2 regions of the Endozoicomonas lisbonensis genome follow, and region 2 is predicted to be linked to the other one. Evidence: predicted binding sites of a transcription regulator. Region 2 holds the regulator's gene; the other holds the start of a gene.
The links. Region 2 encodes PhoB, which activates phosphate uptake and scavenging genes when phosphate is short. Its sites were predicted from a motif close to TGTCATANNNNTGTCANA; they were not measured.
Positions count from the first base shown of each region.

Region 1 (15,915 bases), 810 kb from region 2:
GGGCAAAGGTGCCATAAGCTGTATGCCGCTGGTCAACGATCTTCTTGACCGGGGGGTTATTAATGCACCTCGCAGAATACCTCCAGCTCTACCGATGGATGTTCCACAGGATCCTGTCATTAAATATTTGTTAAGTGCCTTGAAATAAGGTATTAAAAGGTGGCTGACTCCGCGAGTTGGGCGCCTCAAAAAGTTGCCTGACTTTTTTATCAAAAAACAACAATGAGAGCCTATGAAAGTATTAGCTTTTGGTGCCAGTAACAGCAAAAACTCCATCAATCGCCAACTGGCAACCTATGCAGTAACCCTTCTTGATGGTGAAGTTGATAGCGAAGTGATTGACCTGAATGATTATGAGATGCCACTCTACAGCATCGACAGGGAGCAAGCTTCAGGAATTCCGGAACAGGCAAAGTCACTGTTTGGAAAGATAGGTGACAGCGATGCTGTTATTGTCTCATTCGCTGAACACAATGGTTCGTACACCGCTGCCTATAAAAATATCTTTGACTGGTGTTCTCGTATTGACCAGAAAGTATTCCAGAATAAAGCGGTCATATTTTTATCGACATCACCCGGACCCAGAGGTGCTTCCAGCGTTTTAGCGGCTGCAACGGGTTCTGCGCCTTTCTTTGCTGCTGAGATCAAAGGTACTCTCTCGGTGCCAAGCTTCCACAGTAATTTTGACTCTGATACTGGACACCTGACCAATGATGAAATCAAGGCCCATCTCAAAAGTATTTTGGATAACTTTTTACAGTGATGAGCCTTTATAACTTTGTATAAAATAATAAGGCCTGAAACAGAGATGATTCTCATTGTTTCTGGCCTTAAAGGTTACCCGTCACAACGTTCCGATAGAATCTCTCCTGTGACTGCATCTACTTTCAGTTCCCTTTTTATATTGTCTTTGGAAGCCTCTACTTCCCAGCGCCCACTCCTCCGGCTCTATTTCGGTGATAGGGTGGTAACCTTTTTTCTTCACGGTACGATCTCCTGACAGGTGATGGCGCAAGTGTAGCAGTCAGGACTCAATGGAGAAGCAGACATTTCCCTATGTCTGCCTGGTTGGTTTGGAAAGGTTTAGAAATAGCCCACAGAGCCAAGCGCCACCATGCAGGCAAAAATCATCAGCACGCCAATACTGCTGACAAACTTACCCATCTTGATGAAGTCCCTGCTGCCGACCATTCCGGTAGCGTGCGCCAGAGCGTTGGGCGGTGTACTGATTGGCAGCGACATACCCATAGAGGCCGACAGTGCCACACAGATCACTACCACACTCAGTCCGCCATAGGCATCAAGCCCGCTCAGAACGGTGGCAATGGAAACAGCAATAGGCATCAACAGGTTGGCAGTTGCCGTGTTGGACATAAAGGTGGCCATGACCATGGCAACAATCGACAGCATGAACAGTACAACAACGATTCCCATGGAATCGAAAGGTATGGTGTGAACTACCGCGCTGGCCAGACCGCTTTTCTCCAGGCCATAACCCAGTGCAATACCACCGGCGATCAGCCAGAGTACGTCCCAGTTAATCTGTTTGATATCTTCAGTGGTGATGATGCCACACAGGGAAAAGACGATAACGGGCAACAGGGCAACGGTATAGGAATTGATGCCATGAAGGCTGGCGGTAATCCAGAGCAGAATGGTGGCTGCAGTGGTGCCGTAGACAATGAAAGCTTCTCTGCTTTGTTCAAATTCACTGTCAATTTCCAGATGAATAGCGTTGATACCTGTGGGGTAAACCTTACGCAACAGAATCCAGCTGATGAAAATCAGGATGGCGGCCATGGGAATGGCAAACAGCATCCAGTCACCAAAGCTCATAGCGTATTCGCCTGTCAGGTAACGGAAGGCAATAGCGTTTGGCGGAGTGCCAATCGGGGTGCCAATGCCGCCCACGTTGGCAGCAATGGGTACAGACATGATCATGCCTTTAATACCAAGATCGCTGTGATCCATGCTTTTCAGAAGCGGTGTCAGCAGTGTAAGCATCATCGCGGTGGTGGCGGTGTTGCTCATAAACATGGAGAAAATAGCAGTAATGCCCATCAGGCCCAGCATCACTTTTGAGTAATCAGTACCAATTGGTTGCAGAAGTACCCGTGCCATATTGATATCCAGTTTGTACTTGGTCGCAGCAATGGCGATAAAGAAGCCACCCATAAACAGAATTACAACAGGCGCTGCCAGGCTGGACATAATCTGGGAATAACTCAGCATGTACTCTGGTTCAACGGCATCTTTCAGAAGAAAAGGTGCGCTATCAGACGTGGCGATACACAGCAAACCAAGAATGGTCAGGGAAGTAGCGTAGGCAGGGACCAGTTCTGTGACCCACAACAGGGTGGCCAGCGCAAAAATAGCCATCACTCGTTGTCCGGCAACGGTTATCCCGCTGATCGGTATCATCTCTACAGGGAGAAAAAACAGAAAGAGGAAGAGCAAACCGATCACGGCGAGTTTTACATTACGATACATAAGTACTACTGAGATATTATCTTTATAAGGGATGATTAATTATGTTTTTTGTTGGTTATAGCTGTTTTGGGCTGGGTCAATAAAAGGGTAAATACTGACGTTTTGGTGGGAAGTGTCATTGCTGATGATTGGTCTATGCTTTCCCTTTTGGCAGCTTGAAGGTAGTGGTGTGAGAAGGCTGGTTCTGGTGGGTACAGGGTTCCTCGTTGCTCTGATATTGCTGGCTGTTCTCGATACGGTTGAGAAGGGCTCGGCAATATCGCTTAAAGAAGAGCAACTGGTTATCTTTCAATTTGATACCCCTGAGCATGAAGCGATTTTGAACAGCCCTACGCAGCCGGTTCGCAAGTTACCAGACAAACGCATTGATGCCCTGATTGATGCCATGCAGAAAATGATAACCACCAACGTTGCGGGAATATCAGCCAATCAGGTTGGAAAGCCCTGGCAGCTGTTCCTGATTGCCCCTCCCCCTATGGTCAACAGTTCCGCCCCTCCTGAAGTGTTTATTAATCCTGTGATTACCGGAGTATCCAGGGATAAAGTCTGTTTCTGGCATGGTTGCCTGAGTTCAAAAGGCAAGCCGTTTGGCAAAACCGCCACCTGGAAGAAAATCACCATTCAGGCTCAGGATGCCAGAGGTAAACCATTTACCCGTGACCTGACCGGTATGGATGCCATTGTTGCCCAGCACGAATTCCGACATCTTCTGGGAGGCGGTTATCATGAGCATGCCAGTGAGTTTCATGAAGAGATGGAGTTGATGCGTTTAATATTTCAGAAGAAAGAGCACTTTATTGAAGTGTGTGATGATAAGGCACCCTTTCTGCTGGAGGACTATCGACCGGGAGAGCACATTGAAGAGTACGCAAAACGGACAGGCCATTAAAGCGGATCTTTCAGTGCTTTAAAGGCATTCATCACTCTTTCCCGTGACTCACTGTGGCTTGCAATTGGTGAGGGATAGTTCAGTTCCAGTTGTTTGCTTTTCTGGTATGGCGCATGAATCTGCCGGTTATCCAGATGAGCCAGCTCGGGCAGCCATTGCCTGATAAAGATTCCCTGTTGATCAAACCTTTCTGACTGGCTGGTGGGGTTAAACATTCGGAAGTAAGGTGCAGCGTCAGTGCCGGTACTGGCAGACCATTGCCAGCCGCCGTTATTGGCGGCCAGGTCGCCATCAATCAGGTGCTCCATAAAAAACTGTTCGCCTAGCCGCCAGTCGATCAGCAGGTTTTTGGATAAGAACATAGCAGTGACCATGCGCAGGCGGTTGTGCATCCAGCCAGTACTGGTCAGCTGTCGCATGGCTGCGTCGACGATGGGAAAACCTGTTTTTCCTTCCTGCCAGGCTTTGAGCAGTTCCGGGTCACTCTGCCAGGCCAGATTTTCTGTTTCGGGTTTGAAAGCCCGGTGCATGGAAACCCGTGGAAATCCATGCAGTATATGTTTATAAAACTCTCTCCAGACCAGCTCACCAAGCCATGTGGTGATGCCACGGTTGCCAGTATCCATCTCACCATTATTTGCCTGTAATGCCTGATGAAAACATTGCCTCACTGATAAAGTACCAGCGGTCAGCCAGGGAGAAATGGAGCTGGTTCCGGCTATTGATGGATAGTCCCGCTGATTGTGGTACTGCTCAATGGTATTAACCAGAAAGGTGTTCAGCCTGCTGTGTGCTGCGGCTTCACCAGCAGGCCAGTGGTCATCAATGTTTCTGGCGGTTGGGGGAAAAAGCTGTTCCGATGATTCGGGGCTAGTATGCGGCAGTGATAAAGGTGCCTGTTTTTCGGGAGCGGGCAGCGGTTGAAGTTGCTCTGAGGTGATCTGCTGAAACAGATTCCTCTTAAAAGGCGTAAAGACTTTGAAGTAGTCGCCCTGTTTGTTTCGGAGGGTGCCGGGAATAAACAGGGTTTGCTGATGATAGCGGTGGCAGGGAATACCCTGATGTCTGAATAAGCGTTCTGTGTCGTTGTCCCGCTTTTGTTCGTAAACACCGTATTCATCGTTCAGCCAGAGTGACTGGGTGTTAAATGTTTTCGCCAGCTCAAGCAGAGTCGTCGGCGCTTTGCTGAATAATTCGGCCGGGACAATAACCAGAGGAATGTTCAGCCTGCCGAGCTCGTTTTCTAAAACCCTGAGGTTCTGCATCCAGAAATAGAGTTTATTATTACTATCGTGCTGTAGCTGCCACTGCTGCGGAAACAATAGATAGACACCAATGACCTGGGAGCATCGCTGACTGGCATGATAAAGAGCGGGATTGTCCAGAACCCTGAGATCTGATCTGAACCAGACAAGCCCTGGGGCGTGTTGCATGGATGTCTGCCTGTAACTGTGGATTTTTTGCTCAGTACGTAATCATAACACCTATACTGACCAACCGAAAAAATAAGAAGTCATCACAGGGTTGGTTAATGAAAAAACTACGGCTGTTTCCCAGCGTGCTTTTCGGGGTGTTCTGTGGGGTGTTTGTTGGAATGTTTGCTGGAATATTGTCACCGGCTATCCGGGCGGATGATGTTCCAGATATTGCGGTCGATGTGTCGGAGTCTTTATTGCCGTCTGAGTCGGTTTCATCTGTTAGTCAGGTCAATATTCCTGCTACTGATGCGGGACAGGCTTTAAGAGAAATCACCGGTGTAACAGCTTCCAGAAAAGGTGGTAAAGGTTTCGAGCCGATTATCCGTGGCCAGCAGCAGAGTCAGCTGAATGTGTTGATGGATGGTGCCTATGTTCATGGTGCCTGCCCGGGGCGAATGGACCCACCCACCACTTACGTCAGTCGGGCCGGGTACGACAAAGTGGAAGTCATTCGGGGATATGAGTCGGTCATCTATGGGGCTGGTGGCTCTGGCGGTACGGTACTGTTTACCAGAGACGATCCTGACTTTAACAACGATCGTGGTATGCGCTGGCACCCATCGGTTACCGGCAGGGTTAATATGGGGTATACCGGAAACTCCAGAGCCAAAGACCTGTCTCTGGATATTGCGGCAGGCAACTCTGAAAACTGGTTGCGGGCGTATGGTGCTTATCAGGATGGGGATAACTATAAGGATGGCAGTGGCAATAAGGTCAGCTCGGCTTTTCACTCCAATACCGGTGGTTTAATTATTTCCGGAGAGGTTGCCGGGTTTACCCGCATGGAGTTGAATGTCGAATCGGTTCGTGACGACGATGTGTATTACTCAGGCAATGGTATGGACGCTCCCTGGGCTAAAGCCGATATCTGGCGATTTAAAACCCGTTACGACCAGTCCTTTCTGCTATTTGATACCCTCGAACTGTCAGCGTACCGTTCTGATGTTGAACACCGAATGGACAATTACAGTGTCAGGCGACGCAAACCCACTGTTCCCAATGGTTTGAAAGCACCTTCCTCGTCACTGACCTGGGGAGGGCGTTTGCAGGGTTCTGTTTTTACGGAAAAGAGTGAGCTGCGTATTGGTGTCGACTATCAGGCCAATGACCGGGATGCCAGACGCTATAAAGTAGCTCTGGACAACCGTTCACAGGCTGACCAGTATCAGTCTCATATGTGGCCAGGCGTTGAATATCGTCAGGCAGGGTTGTTTGCTGAACTGGATTATGAATTGAGCGATAAAAACCACCTCAGGGTGGGTGGTCGCTATGATGACTTTAAAGCGGAAGCGACGAAAGCCGCTGCCGGAACGCTGGGAGCCAGCAGTCCGGATGCGCTTTACCAGAAGTACTACGGTTACAAGGCCAGTAAAGTCAGTGAAGGTAACAGCAGTGGTCTGGTGAGCTGGGTTCATGATCTTTCATCCGCACAGTCTGTTGAGTTGCGTGCCAGCCGCAGCGTCCGGACGGCTGATGCTTCTGAACGTTACATCGCTTCCAGAGGTTCCTGCTGTCATGGCAGCGATGACTGGGTCGGTAACCCCCGGATAAAGCCCGAGATTCATCATCAGCTGGATGCCGGTTATCAGTTTCAGACAGAGCAGGCACAGTTTCGGGTGATGGCTTTTGTCGATGAGGTCAACGACTTTATCCTCCGTACTTCAGGAGAAACAGGGGCCAGACTGTATAAAAACGTCGATGCACGTTTATATGGTGTGGAAATGGAATCTCGCTACGACGTTGGACACTGGCAACCAGCCATTGGTTTGTCATGGACACGGGGCGAAAACCGTGATGATTCGCAACAGAAAAACCTGCCACAGATCCCACCTCTGATGGGCAGTATTAAACTGGATTACAACACCGGTCACTGGTTACTCGGTGCAAGATGTGAGTTTGCAGCCCGGCAGAATAAGGTGGATACCCAAAGTGGGCTGGATGTTGGTGAATCGTCAGGCTATGGCGTGATGCATCTGCATGGCTGGTATCAGCTGGCTAAAGGTTTAAAGCTGCAGGGTGGTGTCGAAAATCTGTTTGACCGAACCTATGCCCTGCACGTCAATCGCAGCAGTCGCGATCCCTTTAACCCTGAAGCCTTAAGGGTTCATGAGCCGGGCAGACAGCTGTGGGTTGGGGTGGAAGTGTTGTTCTAACGAATAAAAACGCCCTGCAATGATGAATTGCAGGGCGTTTAATGCGCGACCGATAGTTATTTTGTTACCAGAATCGCCAGTGCAGGCACTACAAAGAATGCCAGTGCCAGATAGGCAAATGCGTAAGCCTTCTTCTTCACTGCCAGATCAGCCAGCTTGTCGGCTGCGTACAGCGGGATTTCACGCAGAGGCTTGATGCCGTAAATAAAGGCGACAGCAAACAGGTTAAAGAACAGATGTACCAGAGCGATGGTCATGGCAGGCATCGCGGCATCGGCAGAGATGGCAGTGGCAGCCAGAATGGCAGTAATCGTAGTACCAATGTTGGCACCGAGAGTCACAGGGTACATCTGACGAACCGTGAACAGTCCGCTGCCTACCATTGGCACCATCAGGCAGGTGGTGGTGGTAGACGACTGAACCATGACGGTCATGGCGGCACCGGAAGCAATGCCGGAAACAGGACCACGGCCAATGGATTTTTCCAGAACATTCTTCGCCTTGCCGGTCATTACCTTTTTCAGCAGTTTGCCCAGACGAACTACGGCTGAGAAAATCAGGAATATACCGAAGGAAATCATTGCCAGACCGCCCAGGGTGGTGTCAGGCAGCAGGTTTGCAAAACCTTTGATAATGTCTTCTGCCGGAGCGGTCAGGAACTTCACAATGTTGAAGTTCATGCTCATGTCCTGAGTGTCAATCAGCATTTCAGCCACGGACAGGGACAGTTTACTCAGGAATCCGGTCATCAGTTCCAGCGGCAGAATAATCAGCACCGCCAGATAGTTAAAGAAGTCATGGATAGTGGAAGCCGCAAAAGCCCGCTTGAACTCCTTGTTACAACCCATATGACCCAGGCTAACGACCGTGTTAGTAATAGTCGTACCAATATTGGCACCCATAATCATTGGGATTGCCATGTGTACTGGCAGTCCGCCAGCCACCAGTCCCACAATGATAGATGTCACCGTACTGGAAGACTGCACCAGTGCAGTTGCCAGGGTGCCGGCAATCAGAGCCAGAAAAGCATTGTTGGCAAAGTTAAACAGTTCAGCAGCGTTGCCGCCGACCACCATTTTGAAACCGGAACCTACAACACTTACGGCAACCAGCAGGGCGTAAATCCAGAGGATTACCTTTAACCAGATGCGACCATAGTGGCGGGTCATCATCTTGTCGTTTGAAACGGAATTAACGGCTGTCATCTCAGACATGTCTTTGCACCTTAGTGCGTTAATGATGGTGGCGAAGGTAAAGGGTTTATGTTTCAGAAATATTACAAAGCTGACACTTTTCTGAAATATTATGACAGTTTGATTGAAATGACAGTAATCGCCTGTGTCAAAGTGCTGTGCGACGGTTAACGTGCCTGACCATTGCAGGCATTTTGCCTGATTCGTTGCAAATCGTTTTGCAGGCGTTGCAGTACCTGCTGTAGACGCTCCCTGAAAGCCTGCAACTGCTGACGTTGTTCCTCTAGCCGGTTCTGGTGTTCAGGACCGCGCAGCTGCAAGTCATGAAATAAACTTTGTTGTGTTGCCTGGTTAAGCAGAAGTGCCTGAGCTAACTGCCCTGCCTGACTTCGCAGATTTTGACAGAGTCTTAACAGGTTTTGCCTGTGTGGGCTTCTGATAAGAGAGTGGCCGTAAACGCCGTTGGTAAAGGTATTGTCCGCTGAACTATGACCTATCAAACAATTAACCGCGATAGCTTCAGTTTCGGCTGTCTGGATGTCCATATACCTTCCCAGGGCATTTTCTATAGGTGCTAGCTGATGTTCAATTAAACTTATAACTTGATTTGTATGGCCTCTGGCAAACGCGATCTGTAATGGTCGTTGACTGGTATTGTCTGCAATATCAGGATTTGCTCCCTGAGATAATAGCTGCCTTGTGGCGAATTCATGACCTTCAAGCACGCTCTGGAACAGAGGTGTTTCCCCTCTGCGATTTCTATTATTCAGCGGATAACCTAAAGACAAAAGCAGGCGTATAGTTGAAGTTTGATTGTATTGTACTGCCAGATGCATCAGGTTATTTCCATCAATGTCAGGAAAATCAGGCATCAGGCTCGCCCAGAGGCTTCTTATGATGTCATCATGCCCATGCCTGACTGCATAGCTCAACAGTGAGTGACGATTATGATCAAGAATACGTGCCTGGCGCGGATGCTGGTTTAAAAGGAATAGCACTCTTTCAAGGTTTCCAACACTGACAGAATAAAACAAATCTGTATTAATAAGTGTGTGAAGCAAAGGCTCATGAAGAGGCATCAAAACTGGCTGGTTTATAATATCTGACATCCTGTTTATTAATAAACGGGTTAGCCGTTGATTACCTGAAGATATGAAAAAAAATGAAGGATAACTGAATGGGCGCTCATCTATAGCGGTTGTAAACCATCGAAACAAATTGACGCCATCTTCATAATTGTGACATCGCAACTGCTCATGCAATCTGCGCTCAGCTTCATCCTGATCATCCAGATGGCATAACTCATATAATTCTTCTTTTGCAGGAAAGTGAGCGAAAGCGGTGATCCAGGAAAAACACCAAAATAAACTTATGGTCAGCAGAATGCATCTCATATTTATTGTCCGTTTTTATCCTTGCAGAGGGTAGGTAGTAGTTATCATTGTTTTTCAAGAGTAGTTTGGCTCAAAAAACAAATATTTCACGATTTAACCACTTTGTGTTTATGGATAGCAGCCACAAAGTCTTCCGGACTGATTATGATCGTTATGCTTTACCTTGACCTTCCAGCGACGGGAAGGTTTATCCTTCACAATAATGAAACCATTAATGGAAGCAGGTTGTATGAATCAGGAGACAATCAGCCTGTCTGTACCCGATATGAGTTGTGCAGGCTGTGTTGCAAAAATCGAAAAGGCCCTTAAATCCGTTGACGATGTGAAGGATGCCCGGGTCAATCTGGCGGAGAAAACTGTAGAAGTGGATGGTTTGCCAGATGTGGTCACACTGCTAAAGGCACTTGAAGCCATTGGTAAGCCAGGGTCGCTAATTGACAGCGAAGAAGACAATCGTCGTCAGCAGGAACAGCGTGACCAGGAACAGTACCGTTATCTTCTGAAGCATGGCATCTTTGCGCTGGCGGTCAGTATCCCGCTGATGCTGTCGATGTTTTTTATCCCAATGAGTGTTCATACCCCTCAGGATCAGTGGTTGTGGGGCAGTGTCGGTATGGTCACCCTGGGGATTCTGGTGTTCTCCGGACGCCATTTCTTTAATGGGCTGGTGGAGTCGGTTCGTCACGGTTCTGCCACCATGGATACGCTGATTGCACTGGGTACCGGGACAGCATGGGTCTACTCCATGGTGGTGGTACTCTGGCCTCAGTGGTTCCCAGTGGCGGCTCGACATGTGTATTTTGAAGCCTCTGCCATGATTATCGGTTTGATTAATATCGGTCAGGCAATGGAGCTTCGGGCAAAGGGTAAAACCAGCTCAGCGATTAAGCGGTTGTTGGGGCTTCAGGCAAAAACGGCTCGTATTGTCAGAGAGGGAGAAGAGATTGATGTGCCGGTGACGGCGGTCAGGGCTGGCGATATCGTTCGTGTTCGCCCAGGTGAGCGAATCCCCGTCGATGGTCGGGTAACCAGTGGTACAACGCTGGTGGATGAATCCATGCTGACAGGTGAGCCCCTGCCAGTCAGCAAAGGTGTTGATGATGAAGTGGCTGCAGGCACGCTGAACAAGAATGGTTCGATCCTGTTTGTGGCAGAAAAAGTCGGCAAAGACACGGCACTGGCGCATATCATTCAACTGGTGAAACAGGCACAGAATGCCAAAATGCCCATTACCCGGCTGACGGACCAGATTTCTGCGGTCTTTGTGCCAGTGGTTATTGTCATTGCTATTCTCTCAGCGCTGGTCTGGTACTTTCTTGGGCCACAGCCCGCCGTTGCTCACGCCTTTGTGGTACTGACCACCGTATTGATTATTGCCTGCCCCTGTGCGCTGGGTCTGGCGACCCCAATGTCAGTGATGGCCGGGGTTGGACGAGCCGCTGAGCTTGGCATGCTGGTTCGCAATGGTGAAGCCCTGCAGAAAGCCAGTCAGTTAACGACAGTGGTTGTCGATAAGACGGGTACGGTAACGGAAGGCGCTCCGGCAGTCACCGACATTCTGGTAACGGATGGTTTCAGTGAAGAACAGCTTCTGGTACTGGCTGGCAGCCTTGAATCTGCCTCCGAGCATCCACTGGCAGAAGCCATTGTTTCAGCCGCAAAGGCTCGTTCCCTGACGCTTTCTGCCCCTGATAACTTTGCAATGAAATCCGGCTTTGGTATTTCAGGACAGGTTAATGGTCAGAATGTTCTTCTGGGTAATGCACAGTGGATGACGTTCAATAAACTATCGCACGACAGCTGGCAGGCAGAGGTTGACCGCCTGGCTGACGAAGGAAAAACCCCTGTACTGGTTTCGCTGGAGAAACAGGTAGTGGGCATTCTGGCCATTGCCGACCCGATACGTTCCGACTCTAAAGTCGCGATTGAACGGTTAAAAGCTGCCGGTATAAAAGTGGTTATGCTGACCGGGGATCATCGAAAAACCGCTGAAGCTGTGGCAAGGCAGGTTGGCATTGATGACGTTCATGCTGAAGTGTTGCCAGCGGATAAAGCTTCTCATGTGAAGCAGCTACAGGAAGCTGGAGAAAAGGTGGGGATGACCGGTGATGGCATTAACGATGCGCCCGCGCTGGCACAGGCTGACGTTGGTTTTGCCATGGGTTGTGGCACCGATGTGGCTATTGAGTCAGCGGATATCACCTTGATGCGGTCTTCGCTGCACGGACTGGTTGATGCTGTATTACTGTCCAGAGCGACCCTGAAGAACATACGACAAAATCTGTTTGGAGCATTTATCTACAACACCCTGGGTATTCCTGTTGCGGCAGGTGTTCTCTATCCATTGACGGGTATGTTGCTCAACCCTGTGGTGGCGGGTGCAGCGATGGCCTGTTCATCGGTTACAGTTGTGACGAATGCCAATAGGTTGAGAAAATTCAAGTAAATCAGCACCATGAACATTTCTAAAGTGGCTTCAATAACCGGCCTGACCAGTAAAACGATCCGATACTACGAAAGCATTGGCCTTATTCCTGCTGCCCGGCGGCAGGAAAATGGCTACCGGGATTATTCTGACCAACAGGTCCAGGAGCTGAAGTTTGTACAGCAGGCAAGAGCACTGGGTTTCTGTCTGGATGAGTGTCGGGAGTTGCTGGAATTAAACCGGAACAGCCAGCGTCGCAGCGCCGATGTTAAAAAAATCGCCGGAGAAAAACTGGCGGATGTCGAGTCCAGAATTCAACAGCTTGAAGCCATGAAGTCCAGCCTGAACCGGCTAATCGAGAGTTGCGCCGGTGATGATAACCCTCAATGCAGTATTCTGACAGCGCTGTCGGATTAATGATTAATCCGCAGCAACGGGTGCATGGGGGGAGCATCATCGGCCTGAATCCTGCCCAGCAGCTCAAAACCGGAACGCTGGTAAAAGCTGATATTTCTGGGGTTGCAGGACAGCACAAACAACTCTTTCGCCTGATCTCCGATCTGCTTCAATGAGTACTCCATAAGGGCTGAACCGATGCCCTGTTGCTGATGATCAGGGTCGACAGCAATGATGGACAGTACCCAGGGGGATGATGGGGGTTTCAGGTTGAAATACTGCCGATCCATTTCCCTGACTGCTTCAAGCCGGGAGGGGGGGATGCTGGCCTGAAAGATTTGGATCTTTTTCTCAAGGTCGGGTTCGACACCGGGTGGTAGCCAGAGTATTGCGCCGCTGCCATCGGCGGTCATATAAGTGGTTCTGCAGCCGATCGCTTTGCCCCCAATGGCTTCCATGACCCGGGGCCAGATGCTCATGCGCAGGTCTTTGTCTGGATAGAGCCAGGAAACATAAGGATCTTCAGCAAAGGACTTAGCCAACATACTGAAAATAATGGTACGATCCGCTTCAGTTGCTGTGACTATTTTCATAAATAGTTGTTTCCATAATAATTTTATTGATGCAGCAGCTGCTTCTTTATACAGGCAGTCTCCCTGGTCTCTGTACCCGGTAGTTCTGATCTTTGCTTGTTGGTTAAGTTGTTAATTAAGTTCCAGATTTCAATAAAAAGATAAATAAGAGGGAGTCATTATGGCACTACAACTGAGAGATACTGGATTATTGCGGGAACAGGCGTACATCAACGGGCAATGGGTGTCTGTTGAGGCGAGTGGTGTTGAGCCTATTCCGGTGATTAACCCTGCGACTGGAGAAGTTATTGCCCACGTACCCAGACTGGGAGAAGCCGAGACCGTTAAAGCGGTCGAAGCCGCAGAGCAGGCAATGGTTTCCTGGCGACGTAAGACGGCTAAAGAACGGGCTGTACTGCTAAGGCGCTGGCACGATTTAATGCTGGAACATCAGGACGATCTGGCAACGCTGATGACCGCTGAACAGGGCAAACCCCTGCCACAGGCAAAAGGCGAAGTGGTGTATGGAGCGTCTTATCTTGAGTGGTTTGCGGAAGAAGGCAAGCGGGCTTATGGCGATATTGTACCTGCCCATGGCAGTGACAAGCGCATCCTGGTGACCAAGGAGCCTGTTGGGGTGGTTGCTGCTATTACACCGTGGAATTTTCCTTCGGCCATGATTGCCCGGAAGGCCGCACCTGCCCTGGCTGCTGGTTGTACGATTGTTATAAAACCAGCAGAAGTCACGCCACTTTCTGCTCTGGCTCTGGCAGAACTTGCCGAGCGGGCTGGTATTCCGGAGGGTGTCGTCAATGTGATTACCGGTAAAGCCTCTGCCATTGGTAGTGTAATGACGTCTCATCCATCGGTTCGCAAACTCTCCTTTACCGGTTCCACGCCGATTGGCAAATTACTGATCAAACAGTGTGCTGACACGGTTAAGAAAGTCTCCATGGAACTGGGAGGTAATGCGCCTTTTATTGTGTTTGATGATGCGGATATTGATAAGGCTGTAGAAGGTGCCATTGTCAGCAAGTATCGAAACTCCGGACAAACCTGTGTGTGCGCCAACCGGTTGTTTGTTCAGGCAGGCGTTTATGATGAGTTCATAGAAAAATTTGCTGCAAAGGTAAGAGAGCTGTCTGTAGGTAACTGTCTGGTCGAAGATTTTGATCAGGGACCATTAATTGACCGTGCAGCGGTTGAAAAAACCGATGAACACGTTCAGGACGCGGTCAGCAAAAATGGACGACTGGTGTGCGGCGGCAGAAAACACGCTGCTGGTGATCTGTTCTATACCCCGACAGTGATTGCTGACGCAACGCCCGAAATGCAGTGTTATAAGGAAGAAACCTTTGGGCCTCTGGCACCGGTATTCCGCTTTAACGATGAAGACGACGTTATTCGTATGGCGAATGATACCGAATACGGTCTGGCTTCCTATTTTTATGCCAACGATTTACGTCGTGTATTCCGGGTAGCTGAAGCTCTGGAGTACGGTATGGTGGCGGTTAATGACGGTATTCTGTCAACCGAGCTGGCACCCTTTGGCGGTGTAAAAGAGTCCGGAATGGGACGTGAAGGCTCTCGTTATGGCATTGATGACTATCTGGAGATCAAATACGTTCTGTTGGGGGGCATGTAGCTCTCCTGACTGTCAGGCTTAGACAGGCCTGACAGTCTTTCTTCATTTCAATAACAATTTTTTTCAACAGCAATTTTTTTCAACAGCAATTTTTTTCAACAACGATAACAATACGACAATGGATTTGTTATGCCAGCCAATGTAAGAACACTGTTCTTTGCCCAGGCATTTGCCATGTGTGCCACACCATTGATGATTTTTTCGGCAGCTCTCGCAACTCATGGTTTTGCACCGTCACAGGAATGGACAACGCTGCCTGTTGCCGTACTGGTGATTGGCATGGCGATGTCTGTTTACCCTGCTGCTCACCTTGCTGCCCGCTGGGGGCGAAAGAGGCTGTTTTTAACAGCCATGCTTTGCGGTGTCTGCTTCTCAATGCTGGCAATGTGGTCTCTGGTTCAGGCATCGTTCTGGCTTTTTGTGCTGGCCAGTGGTGGGCTGGGGGCTGTTGGGGCGGTTTCGCAACAGTTCCGTTTTGCAGCAATGGAAAGTGTACAGGCGCAGCAGAGACCGTTAGCGGCTTCGAGGATTCTGGTGGCAGGGCTTGTTTCCGCCTGGCTTGGGCCTGAACTGGTGATCTTTGGACAGCACTGGTTTTCGGGCGTTTTTGAAGGCGCATTCGTTCTGTTGGGCGGATTGTTTTTGCTGGCGTTTTTCATACTCTCCATCGGCTACCAGAATACCCGCAACCCGGGTGGGAAATCGGGCTCAGGGTCCGGCAGCATAAAGGAACTGCTGGAACGGAGAGGCTTTCTGGTGGCAGCTTTCAGTGGCGCTGTCGCTTATTGTGTGATGGGACTGATTATGACGGCTACCCCCATAAGCATGAATCAGATAAATGAATTTTCTCTGACGCAAACCAAGTGGGTAATTCAGAGCCACATTATGGCAATGTTTATTCCGTCCTTGTTTGCAGGCTGGCTGGTGCAGCGGCTGGGTCATAAGCGCATGATTGTACTTGGGCTGGCTGCTTATCTGTTTTGTGTCGTCCTTGGTGTCATGGATCAGTCGTTTATGCATTACTGGTGGGCTCTGGTATTGCTGGGTGTTGGCTGGAACTTCCTGTTTGTGGCAGGTACATCCCTGTTGCCCGACATGCACTCAGAGTCAGAAACGGCAAAAGCCCAGGGGCTGAATGATTTTTTGATTTTTGGTTGCCAGTCCGTGGCGGCTCTGACATCTGGCCTGCTGTTGCATGCCATTGGCTGGGTTGGCCTGCTGTTGGTAACAGTGCCTTTGTGTGTGGCAATGCTTGGCCTGGTTCTGAGTTGGAATCAAAA
Region 1 is NZ_JBEWTB010000002.1:3,048,954-3,064,868, forward strand. Features, by position in the region: partial or broken gene V5J35_RS14645 (tyrosine/phenylalanine carboxypeptidase domain-containing protein) at 1-148, shown strand, start outside; gene V5J35_RS14650 (NADPH-dependent FMN reductase) at 233-763, shown strand; partial or broken gene V5J35_RS14655 (hypothetical protein) at 838-921, opposite strand; gene V5J35_RS14660 (SLC13 family permease) at 1,084-2,490, opposite strand; gene V5J35_RS14665 (peptide deformylase) at 2,660-3,379, shown strand; gene phrB (deoxyribodipyrimidine photo-lyase) at 3,376-4,812, opposite strand; gene V5J35_RS14675 (TonB-dependent copper receptor) at 4,911-7,010, shown strand; gene V5J35_RS14680 (Na/Pi symporter) at 7,067-8,224, opposite strand; gene V5J35_RS14685 (ankyrin repeat domain-containing protein) at 8,371-9,597, opposite strand; gene V5J35_RS14690 (heavy metal translocating P-type ATPase) at 9,827-12,043, shown strand; gene cueR (Cu(I)-responsive transcriptional regulator) at 12,053-12,439, shown strand; gene V5J35_RS14700 (GNAT family N-acetyltransferase) at 12,436-13,011, opposite strand; gene V5J35_RS14705 (NAD-dependent succinate-semialdehyde dehydrogenase) at 13,172-14,635, shown strand; gene V5J35_RS14710 (MFS transporter) at 14,765-15,915, shown strand, end outside.
Region 1: a site for PhoB is predicted at 8,274-8,291, ahead of V5J35_RS14680 (Na/Pi symporter). Genes of this name have one in related genera too.

Region 2 (15,915 bases):
TTATGCTTTAGTTATTTAATGCCGCACAGTTCTGTCACCAGACCGTTTTTTCCAATGACAAAAATAGCAGGGCTGATATGCCTCTTTGTGGGTTTATGGGGGGTTGCGGTGTTTGGTAATTACGACGATGTCGCAAACTGGAGTGAAGTATCCCAGTACGAACTGTGGCAATGGAACCTGCCATTAGCCATTGCCTGTGGAATCGCTATTTGGGTTGGGACAAAATGGGATGATGACATTTACCGGCATGTGGGTATCAGTTTCTTCATCCTTCTCATCTACACACTGTTTTTTGAATACGTTTGGGACGTAATGCACCAGGCTTTGTTTTTTGTTCTGCTGGGATTGAGTTTCTGGGCGCTCAGCCAGTTCGCAGAAAAAATCTGGCTTAAAAAACAGACATGAAAATATAAAACGGTTAAACAACAAGAGCCCGAATGCTGTTGCAAACGAGCTCTCTTATTGTATGACAACAGGTGTATAAAAACTGGAAGGTAATACTTAATCGTTTACCGCATCTTTTAATGCTTTCCCCGGTTTGAAAGCAACAGTATTACTGGCTGCGATCTGAATAGCTTCACCGGTTTGCGGGTTCTTGCCTGTCCTGGCTGCACGACTGCGTTGCAGAAAAGTACCAAAGCCCACAAGGCTCACAGTATCTTCTTCTTTGAGTGCTTTGGTAATAACGTCAATGAGTGCATTCAGAGCCTTACCGGCTTCGTCTTTGGTAAGGTCTGCCTGATCTGCAATGGCATTAACGAGATCTGGTTTGCGCATGGTGTCATGGACTCCCTTGTTGTTTTTTTTGTGTCCCACTGGCGAGGCAACAATCAACAGACTAATCCACTGATGCCATAAGGGCAATACCTGAATGCGCCTGAATGCCTTGATAGTCGGGCTTTTAACAGAAATCAGGAAATATCAATCATTTCAAAATCTGATTTTTCTGCACCACAGTCAGGACAGAGCCAGTCTTCAGGCACATCTTCCCAGCGGGTACCTGGCTCTATGCCGTCTTCTGGCCAGCCTTCGGCTTCGTCGTAAATCAGCCCGCAAATAACACACTGCCATTTTTTCATACTCATACCAACCCCTCCTGCAACGGCCTTAAGGCTTTTTATAGCTTTAGTCCGGGTGTGAATCCAGCCAATGAGTTTAAATACCGTCGCGCATTGAGTTTACCAACCCTGAACATCAAATGTCAGATAAACGCGTCACATTCAACTAAATTGAATGCGCTTTGTTCTGATATGAATGCTGGTTCCATGACTGGATAATAAACACTTGAATTATTGAGGAGTCAGGTGTGAACAACACGACACAGGCGGTTCCAGGAGCCTCCGCAGGGCTGAAACCATCGTTTCTCGAACGCATTTTCAAGCTGAGCGCACACAATACCACCGTTAAAACGGAGCTGATGGCCGGTGCAACCACCTTCATCACCATGTGTTATGTGATCTTTGTTATTCCGGCTATTTTGTCAGATGCCGGTATGGATTCCGGTGCGCTGTTTGCCGCAACCTGCCTGGTGGCTGGTCTGAGCACCATCTTTATTGGTGTCTACGCAAACTGGCCGATAGGTCTGGCACCGGGCATGGGATTGAACGCTTTCTTTGCCTATGCTGTTGTACAAGGCATGGGATACAGCTGGGAGCAGGCCATGGGTGCTGTGTTCTGGGGCGGTATTGGCTTTATGTTGTTAAGCCTGTTTAAAGTACGTGAATGGATCATCGACAGCATCCCTTCCGGACTTCGCGTAGGTATTACCAGTGGTATCGGTTTGTTCCTGGCTCTGATTGGCCTTAAAAGTGCCGGAGTGGTAGTGGCCAGTCCCGGAACCATTGTTACTCTGGGGGATATCACTCAGTTTGGCCCTCTGATGGCGAGCCTGAGCCTGTTCCTGATTCTGGGTTTGTCTTTCCGCGGTATTAAAGCATCAGTATTGATTGCTATTGGTATTGTCTCCCTGATTGCCCTGATCGCAGGTGACGTATCCTATACCGGCATTGTGGCTGCACCACCAAGCGTTGCCCCCATTGTTGGCAAGCTGGATATTATGGGTGCTCTGTCACCTGAAATGATTGGCGTTATTGTTGCCTTCATGTTTGTAAACCTGTTCGACACCACCGGCACTTTGATCGCTGTGGGAGACAAGGCAGGTCTGGCCGACGAAAATGGCAAGATGACCAACATGAATCGCGCTCTTATGACCGATGGCGCTGCGTCCTGGATTGGTGCCATTATGGGTACACCAACAGTCACCACTTACGTTGAAAGCGCCTCTGGCGTGGCAGTCGGTGGCCGTACTGGTTTGACGGCTGTCACTGTGGGTGTGTTGTTCCTGCTGTGTATGTTCCTGTCGCCTCTGGCTGGAATGGTGCCTGCCTATGCGACCGCTGGCGCACTGGTCTATGTAGCGGTTCTGATGGTGGGCAGCCTGACCCGTATTGACTGGGATGACCTGACAGAAGCAGGGCCGGTACTGATCACAACCATTATGATGCCGCTGAGCTTCTCAATTGCTAACGGCATTGCCCTTGGTTTTATCGCTTACCCGGTGATTAAGGTACTGGCTGGCCGGACATCGGATGTAAGCATCAGCGTCTGGGTTCTGGCCGCTCTGTTTGCACTGAAGTTTGTTGTCTTTGGTATCTAAACTTCAGCTTCCCCTCTTCACAAGGTGTGCGTTCTGCACACCTTGCTCTTCAAAAGAACTTCAAAAGAATTACCCTACAGAACCCTGCCTTTAAGTGCTATTGTGTCTGGGATAGCCAGCAGATCAGATGAATACAACAAATGCCGTTTATAGATTTCGCTCACCAGACCTGGCAACCCAAACCAGTCCTGACCGATGAGTGTATGAAGAGCATTCCGGAACCCTACAGAAGTTGGCTGCTTGATTCCGGTTCTCTGACTCAACGCCTGAAGTCCATGTGTACCAGACAGTTCCGGGTCAAAGTGCTGAGGCATGAATGGGGCGTTCCCTCCCGTTCAGAGCTGGAATTTCTTGGGTGCCGTCATGAAATGGCAAGCATTCGGGAAGTGTTACTGATTGTCGATGACCACCCCGCTGTGTTTGCCAGAAGTGTTTTGCCAGCCAGTAGCCTGACCGGGGAAAACCGGGAATTGCTGGAGCTGGGGGAACGCCCGCTGGGAGAGTTTCTGTTTAACCAGCCGTCACTCAAACGGGGTCAGATTGAGATTGATGAACTGCCTGCCTGCCAGTTTAACCTGCATTTAGATCGACCATATAAGGAAGAAAGTGCCTGGGGAAGGCGCTCACAGTTTTTCCTGAATGGTAAAGCTATTTCGGTTTGCGAAGTTTTTTTACCGGAATACAATCCAGAGCTTATGTAAGAGTACTTATAGAAAGTCTAACCTGTTAGACTGAAACCCAAGCCAGTTGCAACAATGACAATCATCATGACGTACCTTAAAAAACTGGCGGGGGACTCTTTCAACCTTCAATCTTTTTCGGCCCGCTACCCCCGCATAAAGGATTTTGTCCAGCTGTGTCGGCTGGATCGCCCTATTGGCATCTACCTCTTGTTATGGCCCACCCTTTGGGCATTGTGGATGGCAGCAGAAGGTCTGCCCAGCCTGAAAAACCTGTTAATTTTTATTGCCGGAGTGGTTCTGATGCGCAGTGCCGGCTGTGTCATCAACGATTATGCGGATCGCCACTATGACGGCAGTGTAAAAAGAACCAGCAACCGCCCTCTGGTAACGGGAAAAATCAATGAAAAAGAGGCTTTGCTTTTTTTCTCGCTTCTGGTCGCCCTGTCTTTTGTTCTGGTTCTTCTTACGAACCTTCTGACCATCATGCTTTCTCTGGGTGGACTTGCCCTTGCGGCTATTTATCCATTTGCCAAACGTTTTACTCACTTGCCTCAGGTGGTTCTGGGAGCCGCTTTTGGCTGGGCCATCCCCATGGCCTACGCCGCAGAAAGTGGAACGATAAGTCAGATTGGCTGGTTATTGTTTCTTGGTAACGTGTTCTGGACGGTAGGTTACGATACCCAGTACGCCATGGTGGATCGTGATGATGATGTGAAAATTGGTATCAAGTCGACCGCTATTTTGTTTGGTGAGCTGGACAACATCATTATCGGCGTCCTTCAATGCCTGGCTCTTGGTACATTAGTAATGGTCGGTATTCAGGCAGGTCTTGGCCTGAGTTTTTATTGTTCTCTGGTGGTTGCGGCAGGATTGTTTGTTCATCAGCAGTTACGAACGCAAAATCGGGAAAGAATGGACTGCTTTAAAGCGTTTCTCAGTAACCACTGGGTAGGAGCCGTCATTTTCTTGGGCATTGCTTTCGGTTATGTTTAAGCCTTTTTAAGCTTCCATAAGATAGAGGTGTCATCTGTTTGTAACATTTGAGCTGTGTAATGGCGCAAATGGGGATTTTATCTGGCAAAACAGGCTGCCAGGTTCCGAAACAGATGAGACAAGAAAGGTGAACAGGCATGTCAGGAAGAACAATTCTCATCGTAGACGATGAAGAACCAATCAGGGAAATGGTCTCTGTCGCTCTGGAAATGGCAGGTTATAACTGTCTGGAAGCGGCTGACGCCAAACAGGCACATGCTCATGTTATCGATCACAAACCAGACCTTATTTTGCTGGACTGGATGTTGCCGGATATCTCCGGCATTGAATTCGCACGTCGTTTAAAACGGAATGAGCTGACCTCTGAGATACCCATTGTCATGCTGACCGCAAAAGGCGAGGAAGACCATAAAATTCAGGGGCTGGAAACAGGCGCAGACGATTACATCGTCAAACCCTTCTCCCCACGGGAGCTGGCTGCGCGCCTGAAAGCCGTCTTGCGTCGTGCAGGTGGGATGGACTCCCAGAACCCGATTGTTATTAAAGGTCTTGAACTTGACCCTGTCAGTCATCGGGTCAGCATCAACGGCAACCCGGCGGAAATGGGACCCACTGAATACCGGTTGCTGCAGTTCTTTCTGACGCATCAGGAGCGGGCTTACACACGTGGGCAGTTGCTGGATCAGGTCTGGGGAGGCAATGTGTACGTGGAAGAACGAACCGTCGACGTCCATATCCGTCGGCTGCGCAAAGCTCTGGGATCAGACTATGAAGGCTTTGTACAGACGGTTCGTGGTACGGGTTACCGATTCTCGGTAAAGGTTTAAAGCTGTTTATCAACACTCGAAAAAAGATCCGGAATGACCAGTATTACCAAATCTTACATCCTGAGCCGAATGCTGTTGTTTTCAAGTATTGGCTTCTGTCTTGGCTGGCTTCTGGGCAACGCTTTTCTCGGGCTTTCTCTCGTATTGGCAGCTTATTGCCTCTGGAGTGTTAAAGAGCTGTTCCGGTTGCTGGACTGGCTGAATGCTGCCAAAGACCGCAACGAAGAACCACCTGAAAGTAAAGGCCTGTGGGGGGAGATATTCGACGGAATCTATCGCCTTCAGAAGCACCATGGACGAGCCCGCCGCAAACTCTCTACCGTTATAGATCGAATCCAGTCATCGACAGCCGCGTTAAAAGACGCGGTGGTCATGGTGGATCGTCATAACAATCTTGAATGGTGGAACATTGCGGCAGAAGAGCTGTTAGGCTTTAAGAAGCCCGACGATCAGGGGCAGCCCGTCACCAATTTGCTGCGTGATCCACGCTTTGTGGATTATTTTGAGCAGGGTCGTTATCAAAAACCGCTGCAGATTCCCTCGCCGCTCAATGATGAGTACCAGATTGAAGTGAATATCACCGTGTATGGCCGTGGCAACCGCATGATCATTGTCCGCGATGTCACCCGCCTTATGCAGCTGGAAACCATGCGTAAGGATTTTGTGGCAAACGTTTCCCATGAACTCAGAACGCCACTGACGGTGATCTCAGGCTATCTGGAAACGTTGATCGACGGTGTACACGATCATGATCTTCCACCAATATGGGGCAAGGCCATGAACCGTATGCAGGAGCAGTCACTGCGTATGCAGGGACTGGTTCAGGATCTGTTGACGCTTTCCAAACTGGAAGCCGCTGAAATCGACGAGAACAGCGCTGTCAGTCTGCTGCCGATGCTTCATGCCATTGTTGAGGATAGTAAGGCGTTAAGTGGGGAGAGCCAGCATAAGATTCACCTGGAATGCCCTGAAGACGCCGAACTGGCCGGTTGCGCTCACGAGCTGCGTAGTGCCTTCTCGAACCTGGTGTTCAATGCTGTGCGCTATACCCCGGCAGGTGGCAAGATTTATGTACGTTGGTGGCAGGACGAAGATCGTGGTCATTTAATGGTGGAAGATAATGGTATTGGTATCGATCCAATCCATATTCCCCGATTAACGGAGCGTTTTTACCGGGTTGATAAGAGCCGTAGTCATGCAACCGGTGGAACCGGTCTGGGGCTAGCCATTGTAAAGCATATTATGCTGCGTCACGGCGGTCGGATCAGTATCAGTAGTCATCCGGGCAAGGGCAGCAAGTTTGTCTGTCATTTCCCCAGGAAACGGCTGGTGGCTTTCGCAGATTGATGAGTGATCAGAAATATCAATGTTGCCCAACGTAAAAAGGGAGCTAAGGCTCCCTTTTTACTGTCAGTGATGGCTGAAAGAATTATTCAGCAACACAGTCCAGGCGTTTTTTGCCAGTGCGGTCCAGGTAAGCCTGGAAGTCGCGAGGCAGACGGCCTGTGGTAGCGCCTTCCCACTGAATGGTGTCACCAGCTTCAGTCTGGTATTCAAAAGTGTACTTCTGAATGTTACGACGCTTTTTAGGGGCTTCCAGTTCCAGAGCACCCAAATCGTCCAGGGATACGCCGCGATCATTCATAATCTGCTTGATCGCTTCAATGCTTTCAATTTTGGCCTGGCGCTTTTCATCTTCTTTATCGCGAGCTTCCAGCTTTTCAGCAAGAACGTCGTTCATGCGAGAAATGATGCGCTCCAGATCTTCGACATGAACATCTTTGAACAGGGAACGAATACGGGTTTTGCTGCTCAGGCGATGTTGAATTTCTTCAAAAACGTTCATTTAAAATGACTCCCTCATCTGACTTAATATCCGAATTATGTTTGTACGGACTTGGGTGTTAATATAAGTGTCCTTATTTATACAGCAAGGATTTAATTGATGGAAGTATTCAAGTCTATTTTACAAAATAAAAATGTAAAAATATGCAATTGAATGAATACAATATAACCTTGCTGACTTAAAAAGAAATATTTTATTTATCCCCTGAATTGCCCTCAAAGAATTGTGATGGATTCACCCCTGTTTTAAGGCTGGTTCTGGCAGGGTATAGGTTTTCAGGCTTCTGGAAAAGTCCTGCAGAACTTTGATTCCACTGCTTTCAGCTTCATGACACCACTGAATTAAGGCTTCAATGCGTTCATTTTGGTCTTTAATTTGATGCCAGATCGCCTGTAAATCTTTCTTTTTCCTGTAAATGGTATTCAAAACTTGACTGGTATCAATAATTGAATGAATTTTTTCCATGTGAGCAGGTGCCAACAGATGCTCTTCCCGTGCCAGAAGCTTTTGAGCCGATTTTAAAAGACGCTTTGTCTTTTCAGTAGCGATTTTTTGCTCATGATTGACCAGTGGCGCAATGACCTGACGACGGTACTGCGCCATTATCTGAAATCGATTATTAATAACAGCCATTACGGTATCACGATCAATATGGTTTTTATCTTTATTGCGAATAGCCAATGGCTTCGTTCTTTTGATGCTGGCCAGACCTAAAAAGCGAAACAGCCGAATCCAGAGCCAGCCTATATCAAACTCCCAGGGGCGAACCGATAGTTTGGCAGAATTTGGGTAGGTGTGGTGATTATTGTGCAATTCTTCACCACCAATCAGTATTCCCCAGGGAAATATATTGCGGGCTGCATCTCGGCATTCAAAATTGCGATAGCCTGAATGATGTCCGACACCATTAATCACACCCGCTGCAAAAAAGGGAATCCAGATCATTTGAATAGCCCAGACGGTTATACCAATAAGGCCAAACAGGGCGACATCAATCAATAACATGATGGCAATACCGAGAAATGGATAAGGGGTATAAAGATGGTTTTCAATCCAGTCCTCAGGCGTTCGTTGCCCATAACCTTCTATTGTCTGAGGATTTCTGGCTTCCTTTCTATACAGCTCAGCGCCCTGCCAGAGTACGATTCCCAAACCTCTTTGTACCGGGCTGTGAGGATCTTCTTTCGTTTCACACCGGGCATGATGTTTACGATGAATGGCCGTCCACTCTTTTGTGCGCATTCCGGTTGTCAGCCATAGCCAGAATCGAAAGGCGTGTTTGAGTACCGGATGCAGGTCAACCGAATTGTGAGCACTGTGCCGATGCAGATAAATAGTGACAGACAAAATAGTGATGTGAGTGAGCAACAACGTTGCCAGAATGACTCCCAAAGGTGAGAGGGCAAGCATGCCTTCGTACCACATTTGAATACCTCACTGATTCGAACAGGCTCACTTCTCTTTCGGTGAGTCACTTTTTTCAGGGCAGTGATAAGACTGAGTCACTTTATCACCCTGACAGGTTTCCATGGTGACATCAAATTGCCACAACCGGTGAATGTGCTTTAACAACTCAGGAGTGGTTTTATCCAGCGGTCGCCCCTGATGTTCATAGTGCCTCAGTGTTAATGTCCTGTCGCCCCGGGTGTCAACATTGTACACCTGAATATTAGGTTCCCGGTTGCCCAGATTGTACTGGGCTGCCAGAGCTTCCCTCACTTCTTTATAGCCCGATCCGTTATGAATGGCATCCACCTCCAGATAGGACTTACTTTCGTCGTCCAGCACTGAAAACAGCCTTAAATCCCGCATGACCTTCGGGGAAAGGAATTGCAGAATAAAGCTTTCATCCTTGAAGTTTTTCATGGCGAAATGCACAGTTTCGAGCCAGTCGCTACCGGCAATATCCGGAAACCACTGTCTGTCTTCATCGGTCGGGTCTTCGCAGATTCTGCGAATATCCTGAAACATGTTGAAACCAAGGGTATATGGGTTGATACCGCTGTAATACGGGCTGTCAAACGAAGGCTGATAAATAACGTTAGAGTGCGAGTGCAGAAACTCCATAATAAAGCCGTCAGTCACTTTGCCTTCGTTATGCAGTTCATTCATCAGATTATAATGCCAGAAGGTGGCCCAGCCTTCGTTCATCACCTGAGTCTGCCGTTGCGGGTAATAATACTGGGCAATTTTCCGGACAATACGCACCAGTTCACGTTGCCAGGTTTCCAGCAGCGGGGCGTGTTTTTCCAGAAAATACAGTACGTTTTCTTCCGGATCTTTGGGAAAGCGGACTTTTTTCTTTTCCGCTTTCTCTTCTGACTTGGGAATCGTACTCCAGATATCGTTCAGGGTTCGCTGGATGTATTCAGCACGTTCTTCCTGACGGGCTTTTTCCTGTTCGGCAGACAGCGGGCGAGGTCGCTTATAGCGATTGACCCCCTGATTCATCAGGGCATGACAGGCATCAAGAATCTCTTCGACCTTTTCCACCCCATACTTCTCTTCACATTGTGCAATGTAAGACTTGGCAAACATCAGGTAATCGATGATGGATTCAGCATCGGTCCAGGTCTGGAACAGGTAATTACCCTTGAAGAAGGAGTTGTGTCCATAACAGGCATGAGCCAGCACCAGCGCCTGCATGGTCACGGTGTTTTCTTCCATCAGGTAGGCGATGCAGGGGTTGGAATTGATCACAATCTCGTAAGCCAGCCCCATACGCCCACGCTGATAATTTTGCTGGGTATGCAGGAACTGTTTGCCAAAGCTCCAGTGGTTGTACATCAATGGCATGCCTGTGGAGGAGTAGGCATCCATCATTTGTTCAGAGCTGATGATTTCAATCTGGTTGGGATAAGTATCCAGCCGAAACTTGTCGGCGATTCGTGCCAGCTCCCGGTCGTATTCCTCAATCAGTTCAAAGGTCCAGTCAGGACCGGTGGAGATGTACTGCTTTTCCTTTTCATCTTTAACAGCCTTATCACCGCTCAGGGCTGTATCACCGCTCAGGGCTGCATCATCGCTCATGCTGTTTCCTTCTTCTCAAACAGTCTCCGGAAGACCGGGAAAATATCTTCAGGCGTTTTAATCTGCTGCATGGCAAAATGATCCGGGAACTGCTCGGCCACCGATTCGTATTCCCGCCACAGGTTCTGGTGGGCGCGATCCGTAATCTCTACGTAAGAGAAATACTGCACCTTGTGCATAATGGATTCGGTAAGAACTTTTGAACAAACACTGGAGTCGCCTTCCCAGTTATCACCATCGGAAGCCTGGGCAATGTAGATGTTCCAGTCAGTCGGACTGTAACGCTTGTCGATAATGTCCCGGCTCATTTCCAGGGCGCTGGAGACAATGGTGCCACCGGTTTCCCTTGAATAGAAAAAGTCATCTTCGTCAACTTCTTTAGCCGCAGTATGGTGACGAATAAAAACCACTTCAATCTGTTTGTAATTGCGTTGCAGGAACAGGTACAGCAGGATAAAAAAGCGCTTGGCCATATCCTTGATTTCCTGCGTCATGGAGCCCGATACGTCCATAACACAGAACATCACCGCTTTATTGCTAGGACGTGGCACCCGGATACGGTTGTTGTACTTGAGATCGAAATCATCAATAAACGGCAGTTTCTTCAGTTTACCGTTCAGCCGTTTGATCTCTTCCCTCAACTCAATGGCACGTTCCAGGTCAGTCGCGTCAGGGCTGACTTCCATTTCCCTGAGTTCTTTTTTAAGGGCTCGAATTTCTTTTCGGCTGGAACCGCCCAGGGCAATTCGCCGGGCATGGGCAGAACGCAGCGAACGAACAATGTTTAAGCGATCCGGTGAGCCTTCATTGGTAAAGCCTGCATTTTTGGTTTCATACTCTGTGGCGTCATGGAGCTGCTTGCGAACCAGATTGGGCAGTTCCAGATCGTCAAACATGTGGGAAAGGAACTCTTCGTGATTAATCTGGAAGGTAAACTCATCCATTCCATCGCCGGAATTGCCAGCCTTACCAGAACCGCTGCCACGCCCTGCACCACCGTTGGGTCGTTTGATACGATCACCCTGAACAAAATCCTTATTGCCCGGATGCACCTGTTTATAACGACCACCCTGACCGTGTTGAAAATGAGGCTCGGATAAATCCTTGGTAGGAATAGTGACTTCACTGCCGGACTCAACATCCGTAATGGAGCGTTTATTGACCGCTTCAGAAACCGCTTTCTTGATATGCTTGCGATAGCGATCGAGAAAGCGCTGACGGTTTACCGTACTTTTGTTCTTTCCGTTCAGACGACGATCAATAATTATGCTCATCACACGCTCCCTGTTTGTTAGTCGTACAGCGGGGCTAAATCCCTGCCCCGCCTGATGACCTCACAACTACTTCCGGAACTCCTTACTTCGGAGCTACTGAGACTTTCTTACGCGTATGTACCATTCAGCCAGCAGCCTTACCTGTTTCTCGGTGTAGCCTCTGTTGACCATACGTTTCACAAATTCATTGTGTTTGCGCTGGTCGTCATTGCTGCTTTTAGCGTTGAAAGAAATCACCGGAAGGAGGTCTTCAGTGTTAGAGAACATTTTCTTCTCAATCACTGAACGCATCTTTTCATAGCTCGACCATGCCGGATTCTTGCCGTTGTTATTTGCCCGAGCCCTTAATACGAAATTAACGACTTCGTTACGGAAGTCTTTAGGGTTGGCAATACTGGCGGCTTTCTCGATTTTTTCCAGCTCTTCATTGATGGTGGCGCGATCAAGAATGTCCCCGGTTTCCGGATCTCTGTACTCCTGATCCTGAATCCAGAAGTCAGCGTAGGTAATGTAACGGTCAAAGATGTTCTGACCGTACTCAGAGTAGGATTCCAGATAGGCGGTCTGAATTTCCTTACCCAGAAAATCAATGTATTTGGGTGCCAGGAACTCTTTCACATAGCGCAGATAACGCTCATGGATCTCTTTCGGGAACTGTTGCTGCTCAATCTGCTGTTCCAGAACATAGAGCATATGTACCGGGTTAGCGGCAACTTCACCGGGGTCGAAGTTGAAGACTTTTGAGAGAATCTTGAAAGCAAAGCGTGTTGACAGGCCTTCCATGCCTTCATCAACGCCAGCAGCATCTTTGTATTCCTGCAATGGCTTGGCATTCGGGTCGGTGTCTTTCAGACTTTCACCGTCGTACACACGCATCTTGGAATAAACGTTGGAATTCTCCGGCTCTTTCACCCGCGACAGCACCGAGAACTGAGCCAGCATTTTCAGAGTATCCGGCGCACAGGGCGACTCTTTCAGCGAACTGTTCTCCAGCAGCTTTTCATAAATCTGTATTTCTTCGGTCACTCTGGTGCAATAAGGCACCTTGACGATATTTACCCGGTCAATAAACGCTTCATTGGTTTTATTATTACGAAAGCTCTGCCATTCCGACTCATTGGAGTGAGCAAGAATAATACCGTTGTAAGGAATAGCCCCCATGCCTTCGGTACTGTTGTAATTACCTTCCTGAGTAGCCGTCAACAGAGGGTGCAACACCTTGATAGGAGCCTTGAACATCTCTACGAATTCCATGATGCCCTGGTTGGCATTACACAATGCGCCAGAGAAGCTGTAAGCGTCGGGATCATCCTGAGAGTACTCTTCCAGCTGGCGGATATCGACTTTGCCCACAAGGCTGGAAATATCCTGATTGTTTTCATCACCCGGCTCGGTTTTGGCAATGGCGATCTGGTTCAGGATACTGGGGTAGAGTTTAACCACTTTAAACCTGGTAATGTCGCCGCCAAACTCATTGAGTCGTTTGACAGCCCAGGGAGACATGATGCCGCCGAGGTAACGACCGGGAATGCCGTACTCACTGGTCAGGATGTCACCGTCTTCATCGGCATTAAACAGGTTCAGGGGGGACTCAAACACCGGGGACCCCTTAATGGCGTAAAAGGGGATTTTTTCCATCAGGGCTTTAAGCTTCTCAGCCAGAGAGGATTTACCGCCACCGACCGGCCCAAGCAGATAAAGTATCTGTTTCTTCTCTTCCAGTCCCTGAGCCGCGTGTTTGAAAAACGACACGATTTGTTCAATGGCTTCTTCCATGCCATAGAACTCTTTGAAAGCGGGATAACGCTTGATCAGTTTATTGGAAAAAATTCGGCTTTGTCGTGGGTCTCTGGAAGTGTCGGTCATTTCCGGTTCGCCAATCGCCTGCAACATGCGTTCAGCAGCATTAGCGTAAGTGGAAGGCTCATCCCTGCATAACTGCAGGTATTCCTGAATGGTCAGCTCTTCCTGTTGATGGGATTTAAACCTCTGTTGATAGCTGTCAAAGATATCCATATCGCGTCACCTGCCCTGTCTGATGTGTTTGGTCGATTCCCACGCTGCGGCTGCACAAACAGTCTTCTCACAACAGGGTTATCGACAGAATCAGTACAAAGACCACCTTTTAATTATAGAACTGTCAAAAAACAGCCCTGAGCCAAAAGCTAAAAAGTGGCCGAGGCTGACAGCCATTTCCATTGGCTGACATCATGGAACGCTTAACCTTCGTATAAGAAAAACTTATTGGAGGTTAACTCAAACAGAGCGGGAAAAAGCAAGCCCCTTTAAATTTATAATGTGGAGTTTTTAGACAATCTGCAATAGCTGGAGACTTAAAATACCGTATTTTTATTTCTGACAGACTTGTAACATAAGTCAGATGACGTATTTGGTTAAGTTGCGGAGTTTTTCAGGATCGGTGTTTGTCAACATCGGTATTTGTCAAAATAGTTGCCCCGAATGGCATAAGCGTGTTTCAACCAACGCAACTGGTGAACGACGGCTTTGCGATAAACCATTCTGTCCACCAGCGCCCGTCATTATTTTTTTAATTGTGTGATCAACGTATGTAAAAAGCGAGTGGCTTCTCCACCGGTTGCAGCCCGATGGTCGAAGGTTAAAGAAATCGGCAATACTTTATGACTGACGGCCTGCCCGTCAACACTGACAATTTCTTCCCGTAACTGCCCGACACCCACGATGCAAACCATCGGAGGCACAATGATCGGTGTTGCATATTTACCAGCAAACACACCAAAGTTGCTTAATGTAATCGTAGCGCCAGCCATTTCCGAAGGTGGCAGGGTACGTTCATTAACTGCGGTTCTGAAAGCATTGATCTGATCTCTCAGCTGTTTAGCGTCCAGAGTGTCCGCAGCACGAATGACCGGAACAAACAACCCTTCCTCACTGTCCACTGCCAGTCCAAGATGTACGGTATCAAACACTTCCCTGCTGGTCGTGTTGCCATCAAACCAGGCATTTAAGGCAGGCTCTTCCTGACAGGCTCTGGTAATAGCCTGTATCAGTCGTACAGTAATGTCCTCACCTTTTGCCCAGTGATCAATGTCGGCATCATCAAACAGGGTGACAGGCACGACTTCGGCGTGGGATTGCGCCATAGTGTTCGCCATAAATTTGCGAACACCTTTCAAAGGCTCAGGGTTTTCCAGTGCGTATCCGGTTTGGACAGGCTTTTCGGTTAATGTCATGCCAAGGCGGGAAGCCAGCTCATTGACGGAACCTTGAGCAGAGGGAGTTGCTAATGAGTCTTCCGGTGGAGAGCCAATAAAGAAAGTATCGTCTTCTTCCGGGCTGGCAGAGTCTGTTGCCAGCTTCCCAACTACTGTCCCTGTGTCTTCTTCCTCCGATACAAACTCAACCAGTGGTGCACCGGTCAGAATGGTATCACCGGGCTGTCCACACAAACGCGCTACTTCAGCGGTAACCGGAGAAGGGACTTCAACAACGGCTTTGGCTGTTTCAACAGAAACAATTATCTGGTCTTCTTTTACGTGGTCGCCTTCCTGTATATGCCACTCAACAATATCTGCTTCAGGAATTCCTTCTCCCAGGTCGGGCAGGTTAAAAAATTTCATAGGCAGCTTCTCGTTTTTTATTTCTCAATGAAATGATGATTAATGAAAAGACAATGTTTTTAATGCAGCTTTCATAATGTCGTCAGGGCTGGGCAGATAATGATCTTCCATTCGATAGTAAGGCATGATGGTGTCAAAACCCGTCACTCTCTCTACAGGTGCTTTAAGCACAGTTAACGCCTGTTCGGCGAGACTGGCAGCAATTTCTGCCCCTGCACCAAAGCTTTTACAGGCTTCATGGACAATCACGCATCGACCGGTTTTCTGAACCGATGTCAGAATAGTCTCCATATCCAGAGGCTTGATGGTGGCAACGTCAATCACCTCGGCTGAAACTCCGTGTTGCTCAAGAGTACTGGCCGCTTCCATAGTTTCCTTTACAGAGGCTCCCCAGCTGACCAGAGTAACATCCTGACCCTGTTTCAGGGTAAAGCACTTATCCAGAGGCAGCAGTGGCGTCTTGTGATGAACTTCCTGCTTTGATGCCCGGTAGATGCGTTTAGGCTCCAGAAAAATAACCGGGTCAGGTTCATTAATGGCAGACCGCAACAAGCCATAAGCCCGCACAGGCGATGACGGAATGACCACCCTCAGGCCGGGAATATGCGCCAGCAGGGCTTCAGTGCTTTCTGAATGATGTTCCGGTGCATGAATGCCCCCACCAAAGGGAGCCCGCAACACCATCGGGCAGGATAAACGACCACGGGTTCGATTACGCATACGGGCTGCGTGGCAGATCAGTTGTTCCATGGTAGGAAAGATAAATCCCATAAACTGTATTTCTGCCACCGGCTTCAAACCCTGTGCAGCCATGCCTATGCTGATACCGGCAATCAGCGTTTCCGCCAGCGGTGTATCCATGACCCGCTTAAAGCCGTATTTATCCCTTAACCCCTGAGTGGCACGAAACACACCGCCATTGACACCAATGTCTTCACCCAGCATCACCACATCCGGGTCGGTTTCCATGGCATGATCCAGAGCCAGGTTAACAGCCTCTACCATTG
Region 2 is NZ_JBEWTB010000002.1:2,235,326-2,251,240, forward strand. Features, by position in the region: gene V5J35_RS11155 (hypothetical protein) at 1-405, shown strand, start outside; gene V5J35_RS11160 (HU family DNA-binding protein) at 502-777, opposite strand; gene V5J35_RS11165 (rubredoxin) at 912-1,079, opposite strand; gene V5J35_RS11170 (NCS2 family permease) at 1,418-2,656, shown strand; gene V5J35_RS11175 (chorismate--pyruvate lyase family protein) at 2,797-3,357, shown strand; gene ubiA (4-hydroxybenzoate octaprenyltransferase) at 3,424-4,332, shown strand; gene phoB (phosphate regulon transcriptional regulator PhoB) at 4,470-5,159, shown strand; gene phoR (phosphate regulon sensor histidine kinase PhoR) at 5,193-6,506, shown strand; gene V5J35_RS11195 (H-NS family histone-like protein) at 6,589-7,005, opposite strand; gene V5J35_RS11200 (DesA family fatty acid desaturase) at 7,240-8,430, opposite strand; gene V5J35_RS11205 (SpoVR family protein) at 8,458-10,035, opposite strand; gene V5J35_RS11210 (YeaH/YhbH family protein) at 10,032-11,309, opposite strand; gene V5J35_RS11215 (PrkA family serine protein kinase) at 11,403-13,325, opposite strand; gene V5J35_RS11220 (dihydrolipoamide acetyltransferase family protein) at 13,850-14,908, opposite strand; gene V5J35_RS11225 (alpha-ketoacid dehydrogenase subunit beta) at 14,948-15,915, opposite strand, start outside.